2 regions of the Zunongwangia sp. L-65 genome follow, and region 2 is predicted to be linked to the other one. Evidence: riboswitches for the same ligand, from Rfam matches in the RefSeq annotation. Region 2 holds a riboswitch; the other holds the start of a gene.
What was found. Region 2 has a riboswitch for thiamine pyrophosphate ahead of thiM (hydroxyethylthiazole kinase). Riboswitches for the same ligand answer to the same signal wherever they lie in the genome.
Positions count from the first base shown of each region.

Region 1: linked by a shared signal. The riboswitch ahead of thiS (sulfur carrier protein ThiS) and the one ahead of thiM (hydroxyethylthiazole kinase) in region 2 are both predicted to bind thiamine pyrophosphate.

Region 1 is NZ_JBSXOK010000068.1:96,970-107,117, reverse strand. Features, by position in the region: gene thiC (phosphomethylpyrimidine synthase ThiC) at 1-1,194, opposite strand, end outside; gene thiS (sulfur carrier protein ThiS) at 1,246-1,449, opposite strand; TPP riboswitch at 1,636-1,732, opposite strand; gene AC13DP_RS13755 (6-pyruvoyl trahydropterin synthase family protein) at 1,917-2,366, shown strand; gene AC13DP_RS13750 (rhodanese-like domain-containing protein) at 2,415-2,792, shown strand; gene AC13DP_RS13745 (UDP-2,3-diacylglucosamine diphosphatase) at 2,842-3,603, shown strand; gene AC13DP_RS13740 (thioredoxin family protein) at 3,642-4,121, shown strand; gene AC13DP_RS13735 (hypothetical protein) at 4,137-4,649, opposite strand; gene AC13DP_RS13730 (TerB family tellurite resistance protein) at 4,848-5,588, opposite strand; gene AC13DP_RS13725 (BrxA/BrxB family bacilliredoxin) at 5,765-6,175, shown strand; gene AC13DP_RS13720 (lysophospholipid acyltransferase family protein) at 6,337-7,068, shown strand; gene AC13DP_RS13715 (HD domain-containing protein) at 7,072-7,728, shown strand; gene AC13DP_RS13710 (S9 family peptidase) at 8,534-10,148, opposite strand, start outside.
Region 2 is NZ_JBSXOK010000064.1:124,504-134,651, forward strand. Features, by position in the region: gene AC13DP_RS12085 (glycosyltransferase) at 1-900, opposite strand, end outside; gene AC13DP_RS12090 (helix-turn-helix transcriptional regulator) at 1,311-2,333, shown strand; gene AC13DP_RS12095 (universal stress protein) at 2,411-3,262, shown strand; gene tenA (thiaminase II) at 3,263-3,910, opposite strand; gene thiD (bifunctional hydroxymethylpyrimidine kinase/phosphomethylpyrimidine kinase) at 3,897-4,730, opposite strand; gene thiE (thiamine phosphate synthase) at 4,717-5,364, opposite strand; gene thiM (hydroxyethylthiazole kinase) at 5,364-6,158, opposite strand; TPP riboswitch at 6,213-6,305, opposite strand; gene AC13DP_RS12120 (sugar phosphate isomerase/epimerase family protein) at 6,512-7,396, shown strand; gene AC13DP_RS12125 (DUF2652 domain-containing protein) at 7,509-8,156, opposite strand; gene AC13DP_RS12130 (winged helix-turn-helix transcriptional regulator) at 8,359-8,709, shown strand; gene AC13DP_RS12135 (arylsulfatase) at 9,322-10,148, shown strand, end outside.

The DNA.
Region 1 (10,148 bases), on a different contig from region 2:
TTCGGCAAACTGCGCATAATCGTTCGCATCTGCAATACAACCAGGACGCAAACCATCGCCCAGTGAGAAAGCTACATCGTAAGCTTTCATGATTTCGCAGATTTCCTCAAAATGCGTGTATAAAAAACTTTCCTGGTGATGCGCCAAACACCATTTTGCCATGATCGAACCTCCTCGAGACACGATACCGGTGACCCGTTTTGCAGTATGCGGGATATATTGCAAACGAACTCCGGCATGAATGGTAAAATAATCGACACCCTGTTCGGCTTGTTCAATTAAAGTGTCTCTAAAGATCTCCCAGGTAAGATTTTCAGCTTTTCCATTTACTTTTTCCAAAGCCTGATAAATAGGTACTGTTCCGATGGGTACCGGAGAATTCCGAAGGATCCATTCACGGGTTTCGTGAATATTCTTTCCGGTAGAAAGATCCATGATCGTATCGGCACCCCAACGACATGCCCAAACTGCTTTTTCTACTTCCTCTTCAATCGAAGAACTTACGGCAGAATTCCCAATATTGGCATTGATCTTTACCAAAAAGTTTCGTCCTACAATCATAGGTTCACTTTCAGGATGGTTAATATTACTAGGGATAATTGCACGTCCTTTCGCTACCTCATCCCGAACAAATTCAGGAGTAATGACTTTAGGAATACTCGCCCCAAAACTCTCGCCCGGATGTTGCTCGGTAATCTGATTGATTTCCTGAAGTTTCTGATTTTCCCTAATGGCGATAAATTCCATTTCCGGCGTAATAATTCCTTTCCGCGCGTAATGCATTTGGGTGACATTTTTTCCCGGTTTTGCTTTTAAAGGTTTCCTGATTCGTTGAAATCGAAGTTTCTCCAGCTTTTTATTTTCCTCTCGTTGCCGGCCGTATTCCGAGGAAAGTCTGCTTAACTGCTGCACATCTTCCCTGGCAGCAATCCATTGCTGGCGAATAGGTTTTAAACCCCGGCGAACATCGATCTCTACATTAGGATCGGTGTAAGCACCGCTGGTATCGTACACCAAAACAGGCTCATTTGGCGTTCGGATACCGTTAAATTTATCGAGGGTATCATCAAGACTAATCTTACGCATTGGCACCTTCACATTTTCGTGAAGTTGGCCTTTTACATAAATTTTTTCTGAGTTGGGAAAAGGCGTTCTGCTTATGGCTTCTCCCCGTGGTAACTGGTTAGGTTTCATACTAAAAAGGTTTAGATTGATTTTTAAAATTCGATTACTATTGTAAATCAATCAACCACCCTGCGTAGCACGAATCACCAGTACGTTATTTCCTTCTTCCAACAGGGTATGCTCCCATTGGGGTTTAGAAATAATCTCGTTGTTAATAGCGATTGCAATTCCTAAAGGCTGAATATTCAGCTGCTCCAGCAGTTCATCAAGCTTTACCGGTTCTTTAAAAGAATGATTTTGGTTGTTTACGTTTACAGTTATCATATCCTTAGATTTTTAATAGCTGTAAACCAAGGGGAATTGTCCCTGAAGAAAAGTGAGTAACTTCGTGGTAAATCCACGAGCTATGAACCGAAATTTAATTTTTACTCTTAAACCAGATTATAAATAGTAAGTCTGGTTTTTAAATAAATCAAAAAGATTTCAGCCTGATATTGGCCATATTCGATTCAAAATTTTCGTACTTTTTCCTTCGCAGATGCTAATCTGGATCAGGTTCAAAGGGTGTTATCTCAGCCAAATTTAATTGGCACCCCTAAAGTTTACATTTTCAAAGTTAACTCAAATTTTCCGGGATAAAAAAATGCTGAAGCTATAATCTTCAAAATTGGATACACTTTTAATACCTTTGCTTCTAAATATTCCCTGAAAAATCCAGAGTCGATCTTATATAATTTCAGCTTAAATTTTACAGGGAAAATAATTACACAAGGCAGACTTAAAATTTCGGTATGGCAAAAATCAGGATTACCAAACAATTTTCTTTTGAAACAGGACACGCGCTTTACGGCTATGATGGCAAGTGCCGCAATGTTCACGGCCACAGTTATAAACTTAGCGTAACTGTTATTGGAGAGCCAATCACAGATACTGAAAATGTAAAATACGGAATGGTAATCGATTTTGGTGATCTAAAAAAGATCGTGAAATCTGAAATTGTAGACCAATTTGATCATGCTACAGTTTTTAATCAAAACACCCCACATATCGAGCTTGCCAAAGAATTAAAAAACCGTGGTCATCATGTAATTTTAGTAGACTATCAACCCACCAGTGAGAATATGGTAATTGATTTTGCTGAAAAAATAAAGAAACATTTACCGGATCATATTCAACTACATTCTTTAAAACTTCAGGAAACCGAAAGCAGCTTTGCAGAGTGGTATGCAATTGATAATTAGAAATCTTGATTTTCGAGACTTTTGATATCTTACTGAGTAAACTAAAAAATGAATCCGATTATTCCTGCCATTGTCATCGTAATACTGTTGGGCTCCTATTTTGTGCTGAAAAACTATAACAACAGAAAAAGAGACCAATCGCTGAAAGGAAAGAATATTAGTCAGTTTCAAATTTTAGATGTTCGCACTCCAAGGGAATTTAAGCAGGGACATATAAAAAATGCCATTAATTTTCCGCTGGGCATTATAAATTCAGACAGTCTTAAAAAGTTAAATAAAGAGCTTAATTATATCACCTATTGCGCACATGGAATACGCAGTGTAAAAGCCAGCAAAATTTTAAAAGAAAACGGTTTTAAAGTCACTAATGGGGGGTCGATAAAAGACCTCCAGAAATTAATAGCGTATTCTGAAAACAGAAACTAATCGTGCTTTACAAGTTTCTGTTAACTTTGTAAAAGTTAAGTAACGAGCAATGATCATTCCCGAAGAAAAAAAAGTATATTTTACTAGTGATAATCACTTAGGTGCTCCCACCAAAGAAGCCAGTAAAACCAGAGAGGCGATATTCGTTAAATGGTTGGATGAAATTAAAGAAGATGCCGCTGCTATTTTTTTGCTAGGTGATCTTTTTGATTTTTGGTTTGAATATAAACATGCTGTGCCTAAAGGCTTTGTTAGAGTTTTAGGAAAACTGGCCGAACTAAAAGACAGTGGTATTCCCATCTATTTTTTCATCGGAAATCACGACCTATGGATGGAAAATTATTTTGAAGAAGAACTAAATATCCCCACCTATCGCAAACCACAGGAATTTGAATTTAACGGAAAGAATTTTTTAATAGGTCATGGGGACGGACTTGGTCCGGGAGATTATGGTTATAAGCGGATGAAAAAGGTATTTACCAATCCCTTTGCAAAATGGTTGTATCGTTGGCTGCATCCTGATATTGGCATTCCGTTAGCCCAATATTTTTCAGTAAAAAATAAGCTCATCTCAGGAGATGAAGATGCTGAATTCTTAGGTGAAGATAACGAATGGTTAATCCAGTATTGTAAGCGTAAACTGGAAACTAAACATTATGATTATTTTCTTTTTGGTCACCGCCATTTACCTATGGAAATTAAGCTGAAAGAAGATTCTAAATATATCAATACCGGCGACTGGATTACACATTATACCTATGCCGAATTCGACGGAAATGATTTGCTCTTAAAAAAGCTGAAGGATAAATAGAAAGTTACAGTTTACAGTAGATAGTAATGGCTAAAAAAATGATTAAAAATCTTCAAATATTCATCCTTTTCTTAGCCTTGCCCATACTCAGCTATAGCCAGAAAATCAATACTATAAACTGGTTGAATTTTGAGCAATTAGAAAATTCTTTAGCCAGAAAACCGAAAAAAACTTTTATCTATTTCTACGCCGATTGGTGCGTGTACTGCAAAAAGATGGAGCAAAATGCATTTAAAAATGCTGAAATAATTGAAAAATTAAACTCTGATTTCTACGCGGTTAAAATGAATGCCGAAAGTACTGATACAATTAATTTTGAGGGCCAGAAATTCTATAATCAACAAGCCGAAAGCATGCGAAATGGCATTCATCAGATTCCACTTCTATTAGCTAGTCGAGAAAACTTTGAATTTAGCTTACCAGTGATCCTAATTTTAGACGAAAAATTTAAGGTTAAAAACCGCGAATTTGAATATTTAACGACTAAAAAAATGATGGAGTTGATAAGCATCAAGTAAGTTAAGTGCATATCATTATTTCGCTACTAAAGGCAGAATAACAAGCAGCTCAGTTTCAGAAACCTCTATCTGCGCTAGAACTTCCCCATTTATCGATGCACTTATCGGAATAATATAAGAATAACAAGGTTCTTCAATTTGTTCTGCCCGAATCACCAAATCGGTCGTTTCAAATCCCTCTACACTTATTCGATATTGATAAGTTTCCTTACCGCCTAGCATAAATACTCCCAGAGAATATTGAATTTCACTAGCTATAGAATTAGGTGCTGCATTTTCAATTTCGGGAATATAAACAAAATCAGAATTCCCCGAATCTGATTGTATCGTAATAATCTCTGGATCAATACTTCCGTTTTCAAGAAGATTTTCCCCCGAAGCATCTACCAGTCTTATTAAAAATTGCGGAGAATAATAAGAGTCTAAAAGCGCATTTTCTTCCAAAAAACATTCAATTTCCTCATCATCATCACCTGCACAACCTAACAAAAACACCAGTAAAAATAAAAATCGTAAAGTAGCTCTCATAAATCCCTGTTTTATAAATAGATACCTAAACAACTAAATAGTTGCGTAACCATCCAAAAATAATTTGCGTTAGGGATTGCAGTGAAAATCCTTTGGTGAGGAACGAGCATAAGATTGTAGCGTAAAGCCCGGCCGCAGGCAACGTCTATATTAAGCCTCCAACATTTACTACATCAATTACAAATGGCTCGATGAGCCTTAGAAGCCGCGTTCTTTCTGGATGGTTTCGTAGGCTTCCTGTACTTTATCAAATTTCTCACGAGCCCCTTTTTTATAAGCCTCATCCATGTGTTCTAACTTATCGGGGTGATATTTCTTTACCATTTTACGATAGGCTTTTTTCACATCGGCATCTGAGGCTGATTTATCGATCTCCAGTATTTTATAAGCACTCTCTGGCGTTTGCTTAAGAAACATGGCCTTAATACTTTCAAAATCCTTAGCACCAATCTTAAGATAACTGGCGATTTGCTGGATCATATTAGCCTCTGAGGTACTTACCGAGCCATCGGCCTGGGCAATCCCAAATAAAAAGTGCGTAATTTGCAATCGGGTGGGATACTGAGTACGGCTGGCCAAATATTGTGAAATTCGGGAGGCCGATAATTCGCGGTTTTTAATGACATCATTAAAAGTTCTAAACGTAGCATTGGCCCGTTCTTTCCCATAAGCACGAACAAAATAGGAACGCACATAATCCAGTTCGGTTTGCGAAACTTTACCATCTGCTTTAATAACCAGGGCGCAAAGTGACAATAAATTGAGTTCAAAATCACCCGGACTTACCGACGACGACTGCTTCCCTCCCATCATCGACTGTAAAAAGCCACCACTGCTGCGATTCCAATTATCTAAAAGTGTCCCAATGATAAAACCAATAATGGCCCCGGGATATCGCATGTACATAAAACCTAAAACAGCTAAAAGCCACTTTATCATAGATCGAAATTTTTTAGCAAAGATAACATTTACAAAACTAACGGCTTTTATTGTAAGGGTAGGGATTTACGCACGACAACTTTATAAGAAATTAGGTTTAACGGCTGACTTTCATGAAGCTGAACTTAATTTAATATCTTTGTAAACTAATAAAGTCTAATAATAAATTACAATATATGTATCCAGCAGATTTAGTAAAGCCAATGCGTGAAGATCTTACTAGCATAGGTTTTGAAGAATTACATACCGTAGAAGATGTAGAAGCGGCAATGAAAAAAGAAGGAACTACGTTAGTTGTAGTAAATTCGGTTTGCGGATGTGCTGCAGCAAATGCTCGTCCTGGTGCCAGAATGTCTTTACAAAATGCAAAAACTCCAGATAACTTATATACCGTTTTTGCCGGTGTAGATCGCGAAGCTACTGATGTTGCTCGTGGTTTTATGGTACCGTTCCCTCCTTCGTCGCCTTCTATGGCCTTATTTAAAGATGGTGAGCTGGTACACATGTTAGAGCGCCACCATATTGAAGGACGTCCTGCTGAAATGATTGCAGAGAACCTTACCGGTGCTTACGACGAATTTTGCTAAGCAGCATTCACATTTAAAATATCAAAAACCGACAAATTGCTTGTCGGTTTTTTTATCTCCATTGTTTTCCCATATTGCCCAGAATGCGACATGGAATGATCGTATAAGAAATCTGTGGCTATTTCCTTTAAAAACTTATTTTTGTAGTTTTAAACTGCATAATGAAGAAAATACTATCATATCCATTAACGGTAATTTTTTACTTTTTTTTCTTTCTTACCTTACTAATATTTCATCCAGTCCAATGGGTATCATTAAAATTGGGAGGTTATTCTGCGCATAAAAAAAGTGTAGATATTTTTAATTTTTTCTTGCTGCGTTGCCTTAACATATTGGGAACACGATTTGTGGTTGAAAACGAACATAATATCCCGGTAGAGCGCCCATGTATATTTGTTGCTAACCATCAGGGCGTGTACGATATCCCACCCATTATCTGGTATTTAAGAAAACACCATCCCAAATTTGTTAGTAAAAAAGAACTGGGCAAAGGGATTCCCAGTATTTCTTTTAATTTAAGACATGGTGGATCGGTTTTAATCGATCGTAAAAACCGTAGAGAAAGTTTATTGAAAATGGCAAAATTTGCCAAATATTTAAAAGAGACCAATCGCTCTGCCGTAATCTTTCCTGAGGGTACAAGAAGTCGAGATGGCCAACCTAAAAAATTTGCGGCCAGTGGAATGCAGATACTTTTTAAGCAGATGCCACATGCGCTGGTGGTACCAATAACCATTAATAACTGCTGGCAACTTTTAAAGGATGGAAGTTTCCCTTTAACAATAGGGGTAAAATTACGAATGAAAGTTCATAAACCTATTGAAATCGATTCTACCGATCCGGAAAGCCTGGTAGCCCTGGTAGAGCGTACAATAATTGCTGATATTCGATAAACTATGACTAACAAAGATTTGATTATTGAAAACACCATTCAGTTTGTAAAAGATACACTTAAAAACGCTGAAGGTGGGCATGACTGGTTTCATATAGAACGTGTTTTAAATAATGCTAAACTTATCGCTAAGACAGAAGAGGCCAATGATTTTATCATTCAGCTTGGCGCATTACTTCATGATATTGCCGATTCTAAATTTCATAATGGAGATGAGACGGTTGGGCCAAAAGTAGCTACCGAATTTCTACAATCTCAGCAGGTAAATGCAGATGTTATCGAGCATGTGGTAAAAATTATTCAGAATATCTCTTTTAAAGGCGGAAATGTAGAGCAACAATTTCATTCGACCGAATTAGATATCGTTCAGGATGCCGATCGTTTAGATGCTCTTGGTGCCATCGGGATCGCAAGAACCTTTAATTATGGTGGCTTTAAGGGAAGACCGCTTTATGATCCTGAAATAGCGCCAAAATTAAATATGACAAAAGAAGAATATAAAGCCTCTAATACTCCAACGATCAATCATTTCTACGAAAAGTTGTTATTGCTTAAAGATCGAATGAACACCAAAACCGGTACTGAAATTGCACAAAAACGCCATCAATATATGGAAAGCTTTTTAGATCAGTTTTACGCAGAATGGAATGGGGAAGCTTGAATTATCTTACAGTGAACGGAAAAAGGCATCAGCTTAAAAAAATTCAACATTCAACATTTAAAATTCAAAATTTGTAAAGTCAGCTTCTTTTCCTGCTTCCTAGCCCTTGATTCTTGAATATCTCGTCTATTTTCTCTTCTCTATATTCTAGATTATCACCGTATAAAGCACTTCAAATCATAGATTCAATTAATCTTGCTTTTGAAAAAATCACTCGGTCCTCATTAGTATTTAGGTCACTGAGTGATTTCAAAGAAATCGTATCAAAGTGCCCAGGATGATAGCAATCAATCTACAGTGACCATTAACAATAACACGTACAAAACTCTAAACAATCAGCTTAAAAAGAATTCAAAATTCAGCATTTAAAATTCAAAATTTTTAAAATAGCTTCCTGGCTCTCGATTCTTGAATATCTCGTCTATTTTCTCTTCTCTATATTCTAGATTATTACCGTATAAAGCACTTCAAATCATGGATTCAATTAATCTTGCTTTTGAAAAATCACTCGGTCCTCATTAGTATTTAGGTCACTGAGTGATTTCAAAGAAATCGTATCGAAGTGCCCAGGATGATAGCAATCAATCTACAGTAACCATTAACAATAACCCTTACAAAACTCTAAACAATCAGCTTAAAAAGAATTCAAAATTCAACATTTAAAATTCAAAATTTTTAAAATAGCTTCCTGGCTCTTGATTTACGAACTCTCTTTTCTCTGACCTATATTCTAGCAGCGCAGCAATCTAAATTCTTAATCCCCATCGCCACATCTTCAATTAGCAAATTATCAAATTGATCAATTCTAATTCTTCAAGTGTTCCGCAAAAAAGCCCATCATCGCTTTATAAAGATCTAATCGATTTTCTTCTTTAGCAAAACCGTGACCCTCATCATATTTCACCATATAAGGCACTTCTACTCCTTTAGATCTAAGGGTCTCTACGATTTGATCGGCTTCGTTAATATTCACTCTAGGATCATTAGCCCCCTGAACCACAAACAACGGATTTTTGATTTCATCGACATGTAAGGCGGGCGAAATCTCGGCCATAATCTTTTTCTCTTCCGGAATGCCCGGATTATACCATATCTTATATAATAACTCCCGATACTTTTCCCAGTATGGCGGGATAGTTTCCATAAAAGTATTTAGGTTACTCACACCTACATAATCTACTCCGCAGGCATATTTCTCCGGTGTTTTTGTCATTCCGCGTAATACGGCATAACCACCATGACTGCCGCCATATATCGCTATGCGATCTTTATCTACCCAACCTTGTTCGATTACATAATCTACGCCATCTTCCACATCGTCCATTGCTTTACGACCAATTTCTCCAAAGCCTGCTTTTAAAAATTCTTTTCCATAGCCTCCAGAAATTCTAAAGTTTACATGTAAGGTTGCATAACCACGGCTGGCGAATAATTGCGCTTCTGGATTAAAGCCCCAGCTATCACGAATTCCCTGTGGACCGCCATGAGGATTTACCACTAATGGCACTTGCATTCCTTCCTGATAGCTATGCGGCAAAGTAATATAACCGTGTAGCGTTAATCCATCCCGACTTTTAAAAGTGATAGGTTTCATACTCGCCATATCTTCTTCTTTTAGATGCGGTAATAATTTATAGAGTAAACTTATCTCATCAGCTTCTACATCATATAGGTAGTACTCTCCTACAATTTTATCGCTGGTTACCGCAACCATATATTTGGATTCGTCATCTGTTCTACCTACGGTAAAAAACTGTTTATCTCCAAATTCCTGCTTTAACCTATTATAGATTTTTTTATAAGTATCGCTAACAGGAATAATTTGTGTTTTCTCACCGGTATAAGAAAAATAATCGATCTCATAGTTACGCTTTTTAGAAAGCGCCATACCCGATACATCATAGGTATCATTACTAAAAACTGTGTTTATCTTCTTATTTTTCTTTAAATCGTAAAGCTGAATTTCTATCTTATCTCCTTCAAGATTAGAAATCACATAGGCATCATCTGGGTTAGCACTTCCCGGATTGAAAGAAGAAATACCAAATTCATCTCCAAATTCGGTCAACTTTACCAATTTAAATTCTCCATCGATTTTATATAGCAGTTCAGTATTTACACCATCTACAATTCTGCTTATCGCTCTTAAATTTCCTTCGCGATCAAAATCATAACCCGCCACCGGCGGTTCGCCTTCTTTAACTGTATATAATTTTGTAATCTCTCCTGAGTTGATATTAAGTCGATAAGGCTCTTCCTGCTGTGGATTATCCTTATTCATTTGGATAATTATATGTTCCTTATCTTCTTTTAGCGATTCTATAATATTCACACGCACACCTTCAAAAGGAGTGAGCTCTTTATCATTTGCGCCATTAATATCTACTCCGTAAACATGGTAATTTTCATCTCCACCTTTA
Region 2 (10,148 bases):
CCCCACCTTTTCGGTTAAAATTTCTGAAGCTACACCTTTATCCCAGCTCAAAACGGGCGTTCCTGAAGCCAGGCTTTCAGAAATTGCCAATGCCGAAGGTTCGTCCCAAACACTGGTAAACAATAAAGCAGACGCATTACGTAACAATCGGTTTATTTGAGAACGGTCTTGCTCACCTACGTAAGAAACCAGCGGATTTTTTAGCAGGGGTGCCACAAACCTTTCAAAATATTCGTTATTCTTACCACGGCCCGCAAGGATAATAGGTTTATTGGCTTTGATGGCAACTTCTATTGCCAGATGAGGAGCTTTTTCTTTGCACATAGAACCGTACCACATGCAATACTCGTTATTGGTTTCAAAATTGGGTTGCCAGTCGTTCAAGTCTATCGCGTTACGAATTACTTTAGGAAAGTTTAAAAACCGGGAATATTGATCTCTTAAGGATTCACTTACCACTATAAATTCCTGATTGGATTGTTTTTTGATATAATCTAAAGCAAATTTTATTTCAGGAAATGCCATGGTATGTAAGGTGGTTATAAATCGTGTTTTTAGCCGATTTCCTAATATTATGGGCAGATAATGTACTGAGTGGTTATGAACGATATCGTATTCGTTACGTTCCAGATCCTGAAAAATTTCAGCATAAATAATTGAGTTCTTTATTGCTGTAGGATTATAATTTTCAGAATAGATACAGGAGAATGGATTGCCTTCTGAAAAGTGTTCGTCTAAATTATGTAGGTTATCACATTCAGATCCAGACTTGGCATAAACATCTACCTGAATCCCCTGTTCAGATAATTTCTGTACGATTTTATGGGTTACCATGGCAAGACCACCTGCATACGGTTTTTTTAGTGCATGGCGATGATCGGCAATAATAGCGATTTTCATAATTGGTAGGTTTTAATAATTATTAGTTGCTGCCAGATTTATTGTAATGTTATAGTGATATCGCTTAGTTTATGGTTGGTAAACTTTATTTTTTGATATCCCGAGGATTAGGCACGCTTAACAAATCAGCCATATTGGCCAGTTATGTATAAGTACTACTTGGCAGATAGTTCTAAATCTCGATACTTAGGTCAAATTTATTTCTTTAATTTAATTAAATTTAATGGAACATTCTCTGTACAAGTTGTAAAAAATAAAAAGTGAGAATGTGCTTTATTCGTAAGAGATTGGTAACTATTGATTTTTTTAATAAAGAATTAACAGTTTATTCGGAGCCTAAAAAGAAATATTTTAGAGCATCTAGAAAAAAATGATGTTTTTTAGTGCGTTTTTAAAAACCCATAATAACAATGAATACGTATCATTTAAGGTTGAATGATGTCGACGATTTTGTGCCGCAGTTTGCAGAGAAGCTGGGAATAGGATTTAAGAGTAAATTAGGAGAGTTTACGGTAAATATTCCTTCAGATATAGGAAGTGGTAAAGTAGCTTGTGTAAATTTTCCCAATGGTATTGGCTTATACACATTTAATTTTACATTTCACGACGATACCTGTCTAAGGATTTATCATCCCAGTGTAAATCCTATACGTTTTATCTATTGTGTAGAAGGAACGCTAAACGCATATTTTAAAGATGAGAAAAGTTGTGAGCTTAAAAACCATCAACACCTCATTGCGGCAACAACAGCAAATGGAACCCAGTGTTTTCAGTTTAATGCCGGGGAGAAAGTAAGAATTTGCTATTTAGAAGTTAACCGTAGAAAATTTCAAAGCTATCTTTCATTTGAACTTCATGAGATTGAAGAAAATTATTTTAGACTTTTCGCAGATATCGATGCAGAGAACGAGATCTTTCAAACAGGTAGTTATGGGCTAAGAACGATGGATACCATTCGCGAAATTGAAGATTGCGGTGTAGAAGGTTTTCCCCGAATTAATTACCTGGGAGGTAAATCTTTAGAGGTGTTGTCACACATGTTGCTGCAGTTTAGGGAAGGCCCAGAAATGCATGAGCCCAAATTAAAAAAACGTGATTTAAGGGCAATAGAAAGAGCGGTTACTCATATTAATCAAAACATAGCTAATACCGGTACCGTACAGGAACTAGCCAAAGTGAGCGGTATAAATGTGAATAAACTACAGGATGGCTTTCAGGAAGTATATGGTAAAACGGTGAATGCTTATATTAGGGATGTACGTTTAACCCATGCCATGAATATGCTCCTAAGCGGGGAGAAAGGAGTTGGGGAAGTAGTGTATGAACTGGGCTTATCCAGCCGAAGTTATTTCTCGAAAATATTTAAACGTCGATACGGCGTTTTACCTAAAGACGTTTTAAACAATAAGAATTTAACCGAAGCTTCGGAATAACTAAAATTCTTTAAAATCTTTTATCGGTTATTTATTTGAAATTCTTCTTTGTAAATTGGTCGTAAAATTGAGAAGCTATGGAAAAGCAAATTTTGGTGCCTACCAATTTTTCAAAACATGCATGGAATGCTTTAGTGTTTGGTTTAAAATTATATAAAAGCATTTCATGTAATTTTATTTTGTTGAATGTTTACGACGATGGCCGTGGCATTAGTGATCGCATTCCAGGGATCAAACCAGAGGAGGATATCGATGCTAAAAAAACCTCCAAAGAAGGCCTGGATCGAATAATGCAGGGTTTAAGTTTTAGAAAAGAGAATCAAAATCACGAATTTGAAACTTTATCTTTAGAAGGTGACCTTGAAGAGGTGGTACAGGAAATTGTAAATACCAGATCTATCGATCTTATCCTATTAGGGACTGAAGGAGCAAATGTAAATATTCATAGTTCTTACAAGTCGAAATTATCTAAACTGGCTGATGTTTTACAAAATTGCGCCATGTTGTTTATTCCTGAGGATTTTGAGCTTACCGATCAATCAGTCAACGAAATTGTATTTCCTTCGACCCTAAGATTTCCTTTTCAGGAAAAAGAACTGGATCCTTTAAAAGATCTGGCTTCAAATTCGGCTTCTCCCATCAGAGTGCTGTATATCGATAGTGATGGTAAAGGATTAAGCGAAGAGCAGGAGCGTTTAAAGGAAAATCTTGAGGAGCATTTTTCAGCAATAAAAAATACGTTTCACCGGCTTACTAAAACCACGGCTTCAACTGGTATTCATTTATTTATAGAAAGCAGGCAAAGTACGATGCTGGCGTTATACAAAAGAAAACAGGGATTTTTCTCCAAACTTTTTTTGCAGTCTAAAGGTGATGGAATTGAATTTGATCCCAGTGTCCCTGTTTTGCTGTTAAAAGAACTAGATTAATTACCAGCTTCTTAAGCTATAACCTGCATCCCAAAATTGATATTCCAAATGGGAAGCACTTACAAAAGCTTCGGTCATTTTCGTGCGTATTTGTGGAGTGGTGTTGATGGCATGATCATCACAAATCGAAATTGCTTTTTGTACCGCTTCGCCAAATTCTTCCCCGGCATAAGTATCAATCCAGGCCTGATAAGGATTATTTCCAGATTTTTGGTTTCTGTAAATATAGTCACCAACTTCTTTATAAATCCAAAAACAAGGAAGAACCGCAGCCATAGCAACTTCGAGATTCTCTAGTGCAGCCATACTTTTTAAAAAATGAATATAATGGTGACATGCCGGTTGAATAATGGCCTTTTCTGAAACACCAAATTCTTTAAAATAAGATTCGTGTAAGACATTTTCAACAATAATAGCATTTTCTGCAAATTGAAGAAAAGCCAGTGTATTTTCAGTATCGTAAGCGCGTGCCGCAATTAGAGCTAATGCTCTCCCAAAATTTTCCAGATAAGCCGAATCCTGACTCATATAAAACTGAAATTTTTCTAATGGCAAATCACCGTCCATTAATTCGGTTATAAAAGGCATTTCAATAATTCGATTATAAATTGGCCGTATAGTTTGCCAGGTTTCTTTACTCCAACTCATTTTTTATTAATTTTAGTGGGTTAAAAAAGTGATTTAAAGGGCCATTTCCTTTTCCGGTTTTTACATTTTTTCCGTGATAGATAGCACTATGTGCAAATTCCTGTCCCAGTTTTACCGCTTCAATTAGGTTTTTACCTGTGGCTAGATAAGCAGCAATTGCAGAGGATAAGGTGCATCCAGAACCATGAGTGTTATTGGTGTTGAACTTCTCGAACTCATAATCGTAAACTTTCCCATCTGGCGTAAAGTAAAGCGAGGTTATTTTATCGCTCCTTAGATGTCCTCCTTTCATCAAAACAGATTTGCAGCCAAGATTCATTATTTTCTCACCTGCTTTTTTCATATCAGCCAAATTTTCGACTTTCATTTTAGCTAACACCGCAGCTTCATCCATGTTGGGAGTGATTACATCGGCTAATGGAAATAACTTTTCAATAATTGTTTCAATCGTTTGGTCTTCAATTAATTTATGCCCGCTTGTCGCAACCATTACCGGATCAAAAACCAAAGGTGTTTTTGGATATTTTTGTAGTGCCGAAACAATGCTTTCAACTAGTTCTGGCGTATGTACCATTCCTATTTTTACGGCATTAGGGAATATATCTTCAAAAATACTGTCAATTTGTTCAGACACCGCCTGGTAGGGAATGGGGAAAATATTTTTTACTCCGGTCGTATTCTGGACGGGAAGTGCTGTTAAAACAGAAGTGGCATAACAGCCCAAAGCCGAAAAAGTTTTAATATCGGCCTGTATTCCGGCACCGCCACTACCATCAAAACCTGCGATGGTTAAAGCTGAAGCATACTTATATGTTTTCATTCCGATGTTTATAAATTTGAGTTTTAATATTTTTAGCCGTTTTTTCAGGGTATTTTGAAGCGCAAATCGCTGAAACTACCGCAATACAGTCGGCACCTGCTTTTATAATTTCACCGGCGTTACCGGCATCCATACGACCAATGGCAATTAGCGGTTTGGTGGTTAATGTGCGTATTTTTTTGATCCCTTCAATGCCCCATTCAGTTACCGTATCGGTTTTGGTGGCGGTGCTGTAAACTGGACTAATTCCCAGGTGATTGGCCACTTCCGTTTGCTCATTTTTAAGTTGTTCCAAATATTCTATAGAGTAACCAATTGCTTTATGCTTATCCCATTGCTGCTTAATTTGGGTGGGAGGAATATCATTATTACCTACATGTATTCCAAAAGCATCTACCGCTTTTGCCACCTCAAGATTATCATTGATGATCAGCGGAATTTTATATTGATCCGTTAGTTGTTTAAGCGCTTCGGCTTTTTTTATAAATACCGAAGTACTTAAATTTTTCTCGCGTAGTTGTATAATGTCTACGCCGCCCTCAATAGCCATTTTAGCAACCTGAAGCAGCGGATAATGAACACAGCTTTCTTCTGCAATAACCAGATATAATTGATAGGGAAAATCTGGATGCATTATTCGCCTATTTTAAGATGAGAACGAAATTCCTCTTCGGTAATATTATATAATTTATCGAGTAAAGTTAGTTGCAGACTTCCCGGTCCTGAGGAACTTTTAGCAGCAATTTCACCACAAACGCCTATTAAGGCCATAGCCGCCACAGTGGCTTCAAATTTATTTTCTAGTATTGCGGCAAAAGCAGCGGTAAGCGCCGAAGCCGAGCAACCCATACCGGTAACTTTAGCCATAAGAGCATTACCATTTTTAAGGGAAAGCTTTTGGTCCTTACCAATAATAATGTCGGTTTCACCCGAAATACAAATTACAGCACCAAACTCTTTCTGTAAAGAAGTAGCTGCTTCTATAGCTTCATCACTTTCGGCAGTACTATCTACACCTTTGGTAGCGATATTAGTAGCTTTGGCTAAAGCCATAATTTCAGAAGCATTGGCTCTGATAATTGTAGGTTTCAATTCCAGCAATTTAGCTATGATTTCATTGCGATAGGATGTTGCTCCTGCACCAACAGGATCTAAAACCCAGGGTTTGCTCAGTTCATTAGCTTTTTTAGCAGCATTGATCATACTTGTACTCCAGTATTCATCTAAAGTTCCGATATTAACCACAAGAGCCTGACAAATGTTTACCATATCTTCAATTTCAGACTGGGCATGGGCCATTATAGGAGAAGCACCTGCTGCCAATAAGGCATTAGCGGTATTATTCATCACCACATAATTGGTGATATTGTGAATTAAAGGGATTGATGTTTTTAAGCGCTGAATATGTGGCCACAGAATATTTTCCATATTAATTTAGTTTTTTGGCTTTGGAAAAATATTCAAATAAAAAGTATAGGAGTATGCACCCACAAAACTTTTCCCTACGACGGTCTAAACCGCATCAGGTTCAAAGGGACTCTCTCAATTCTTTTCAGAATACCCCCAAAGCGATATAAAAGTAATTTAAATTTTAGGGCTGATGAAATTTTTAAGGAAATAATGCCATTACCCCTCAAATTTTATTGATTATTGTTTCTCATTGAAACATTAATTATTGTATATTTAGCAAAAATTGAATCAAAATATTAAGAATGACGGAGTATTATTTAGCTATTCTTTAGATACTGTTAAATAGTCTCTGGTATTAATTTAGACAAGTAATGACAGGTTTAAAGAATTTATGTAAGGCAGGAGTGTTTTTTATAGTACTCACTTCATTTTCAATGTTTGGACAGCGCCAGTTTGGTGGAGCGACTTTGTACACGGTAAGAGATGAAATGGCTAGAGCACCAGAAGAAACGATAGATGAGGTTTCTGAAATTGGTTATTTATATATCGAAGCTGCCGGATATAGTGATGGGAAGTTCTATGGAATGACTCCTAAAGAATTTAAAAAATTACTTTCTAAATACCATACAAAACCATTAAGTAGTCATCAGGGTGGGGTGACTATGGAAAATGTGGATCAAATGATTAAAGATGTAAAAAAGGCCGGCTTCAAATATTTTGTGATCCCAGTGCCACCCATGGGTAGATTTACTTTTGATCCTGAAACCCAAACTATGGGAATGGATGATGATCTGGATTTTTTAGTAGAAACTTTTAATACCATAGGTGAGAAATGTAAAAAAGCTGGATTAGCGCTTTTGTATCATAATCATGATTTTGAGTTTAAGGAAAATGAGAACGGGATTGTACCTATAGAATACTTCCTGGAAAATACAGATCCCGAATTGGTGAATTTTCAAATGGATTTGTTTTGGGTAACCAAAGCAGGTGCAGATCCTGTGACATATTTTAAAAAGTATCCTGGGCGCTTTAAATTATGGCATGTAAAGGATATGGATGAAGAAGGCAAATTTGCTCCGGTAGGAGAGGGAACTATAGATTTTGATAGAATCCTGAAAGAAAGAAAAGCATCCGGAATGAAATATTATATCGTTGAGCAGGATATGACTTTTGACCTGAAACCGCTTGAAGCTATTAAAATTAGTCACGATAACCTTAAAGATTTCGGTTTTGATAAAGTGAAATACAAAAAATAAACCTAGGAAATATAAGCTTTTAACATCTTCCAAGTTGTAATAGAAAACCCTCTAAAGTTTTGGCTAAAGAGGGTTTTTATGTATAAATAACTTTAAAACTTAAAATGCTTTCTTAAGCAAGGCATTTTTTACAGAGATCATTTTCAAAATCAAAAAATGTATAGCATATTTTTTTAATGCCATCGTAAACTTCACAAATGGTATTTTCAACAAATTTGTTGAGATTCTTTAATTCAGAATTTACTTCAGCATCCAATAAAGCATCGGTGAGCAATACATAAGTATTACTTGCAACCGAATTTTTTAGTAAATGATGTGCTTCAATGACTGTTTGTCCATAAAGCTTTTCGAATTTACCAATATTATATTGCGCCAGGGCGCCATAATGCGCTATTAGTTTTAAGGAAAGATCAATATTTAGCTCAAATTCTTCTTCTAAAAAATTCACTTCCTGGTTAAAAACCTCTTTCATTAAACAAAACTGGTGAAGAATATCTTTTGCCGATATTCTTTTTCCATATTTGAAAAACAATACCGCGTCACCTTCAATTTCTGAAATCTGAAGGTCTAATACATTACTCTTTATAATGGCATTGAGTAATTTAGATATAACCAGTTTGCCGGTAGCGACATCTGTAGTCTCTACAAATCGACTAAAACCACTAATATCGGGTATAATAATGGTGCCTTCAACTACTTTGGATTCATATATATTTTGATTGATAAGGAAGGGAAGCTGTCTGGTAGTTGTTCTATTCATAGCAATTTTTATTAGATCATTATAACAGATAATCGTAACAAGAGCGATGTATCCAAGTAGCGTAATTTTAAGTTTTAGTCTTATTTAAAACCTTTTACTTACGCTGTTTTTTAATTTCTTTTTTAAAAATATGTATATTTGGTATACAAAAGTTAGTAATAAACTAAATGTAAGTGATATACAATTTGTTAGTCTTACAAGGATGAAAGAATTATTAGAAAAAAAAGCTTGTGAAAGTAAATTAGGGGCTATCGATGATGCGCTGTACGCCATAGGTGGAAAGTGGAAGCTTAAAATAATCATCGCCCTTAAAGAAGGAAATAAACGTTTCAACGAGCTGCAACGCGCTTTGGATATTTCGGCAAGAATGTTATCCAGGGAATTAAAAGACCTGGAACTTAATGGTTTTGTAGAACGCAAAGTCTATACCGATACTCCTGTAATTATAGAATACGAACTTACCGATTATAGTAATTCTTTATCTGATATTTTAGAAGCTTTAAGTTCCTGGGGTATTAAACATCGTAAAAAATTAATAGAAGAGCGATCTTAAAATTTTAGAAGCGACTTCGTAGCATAAAGCCTTTATTGGCACCGCCAAAGGGTTTAATACCCCGAGGCTTGCCTCGGAATTGAAATCTTGTATTTATCGAATGCCCCGAGGTAGTTTACTAAACAAAAATTTTCATTTCCGGACATCCCAACCCTGATAGCTATCAAAACTGGACCATAACATTTAATCCCGATTCACGGATAAAAAATACAATTTTAGAAAATAAAGTATATGGCTAAACGTTATAATTAGGACGAATCTTTTAAAAGAGATTTTCGTTATTTCGATAAAACTGCATTACACCTAACCTAATGCAATTTAAAAGCCTTTCTTAACGGAGAGGCTTTTTTTATTGGCACCGCCAAAAAGGTATAATATCCCAAGTCTTGCTTTGAAATTCTAAAAGGTTAATCCTGTACATATTTGATGGGCGGACCCGTGGTTCTTGATTTATAAAACACTCAGGCATTCTCTTATGGATATTGTTCTCGTTTTCAATATATTTCTTTTTTTATAATTAAGATTTTTTTCTATTTTTAACCCAATCCGAAAATTAGTTATCTAAATATGTATTATTTAAATTTTTTTACATCCAAAAAGCTAAATCGATTTATGTCGTTAGGGCTCTGTAGTGCGTTAGCTTTAAACTTCAGCTGTAAAAATTCAACTGAAAATGTTGAAAATCAGGAAGATGAACGTCCGAACATTGTGGTGATTATGGCTGACGATCTTGGCTTTTCAGATCTTGGTAGTTATGGTGGTGAGATTAATACGCCAAGTTTAGATCGTTTAGCAGAAAACGGACTTCGTTTTAACTCTTTTTATAATACATCACGCTGTTGCCCAAGTAGGGCGGCTTTGTTAACGGGACAATATCCACACCAGGCCGGGATCGGTAGAATGACAATGGATATGGGGAAACCCGGTTATCGTGGCACCTTAGATTCTAATACCGTTACGATTGCTGAAGCTTTAAAACAAGCCGGTTATCAAACCGCTATGGCGGGAAAATGGCATGTTTCCGAAACCAATGCCTTAAATAACGAAGCGCAGTTAAAATGGCTTAGTCATCAGGAAGAACATGGGGCGTTTTCAGATACACTTAGTTATCCTACCTCAAGAGGTTTTGATAAATACTATGGAAATATTTGGGGGGTGGTAGATTATTTCGATCCGTTTAGTTTAGTGAACGGAACAGCGCAGGTTAAAGATGTTCCAGAAGATTTTTATTATACAGATGCCATTGGCGATACAGCTGTTGCGTATATAGAGGATTTTGTACAGAAAAAGGATCCATTCTTTCTGTATGTTGCTCATTGTGCACCACACTGGCCGCTTATGGCCCCAGAAGAAGAAATAGCCAAATATAAAGATACCTTCACTAAAGGTTGGCGTCAAACCCGTGAAGATCGATATAAAAGACTGGTAGAGAAAGGTAT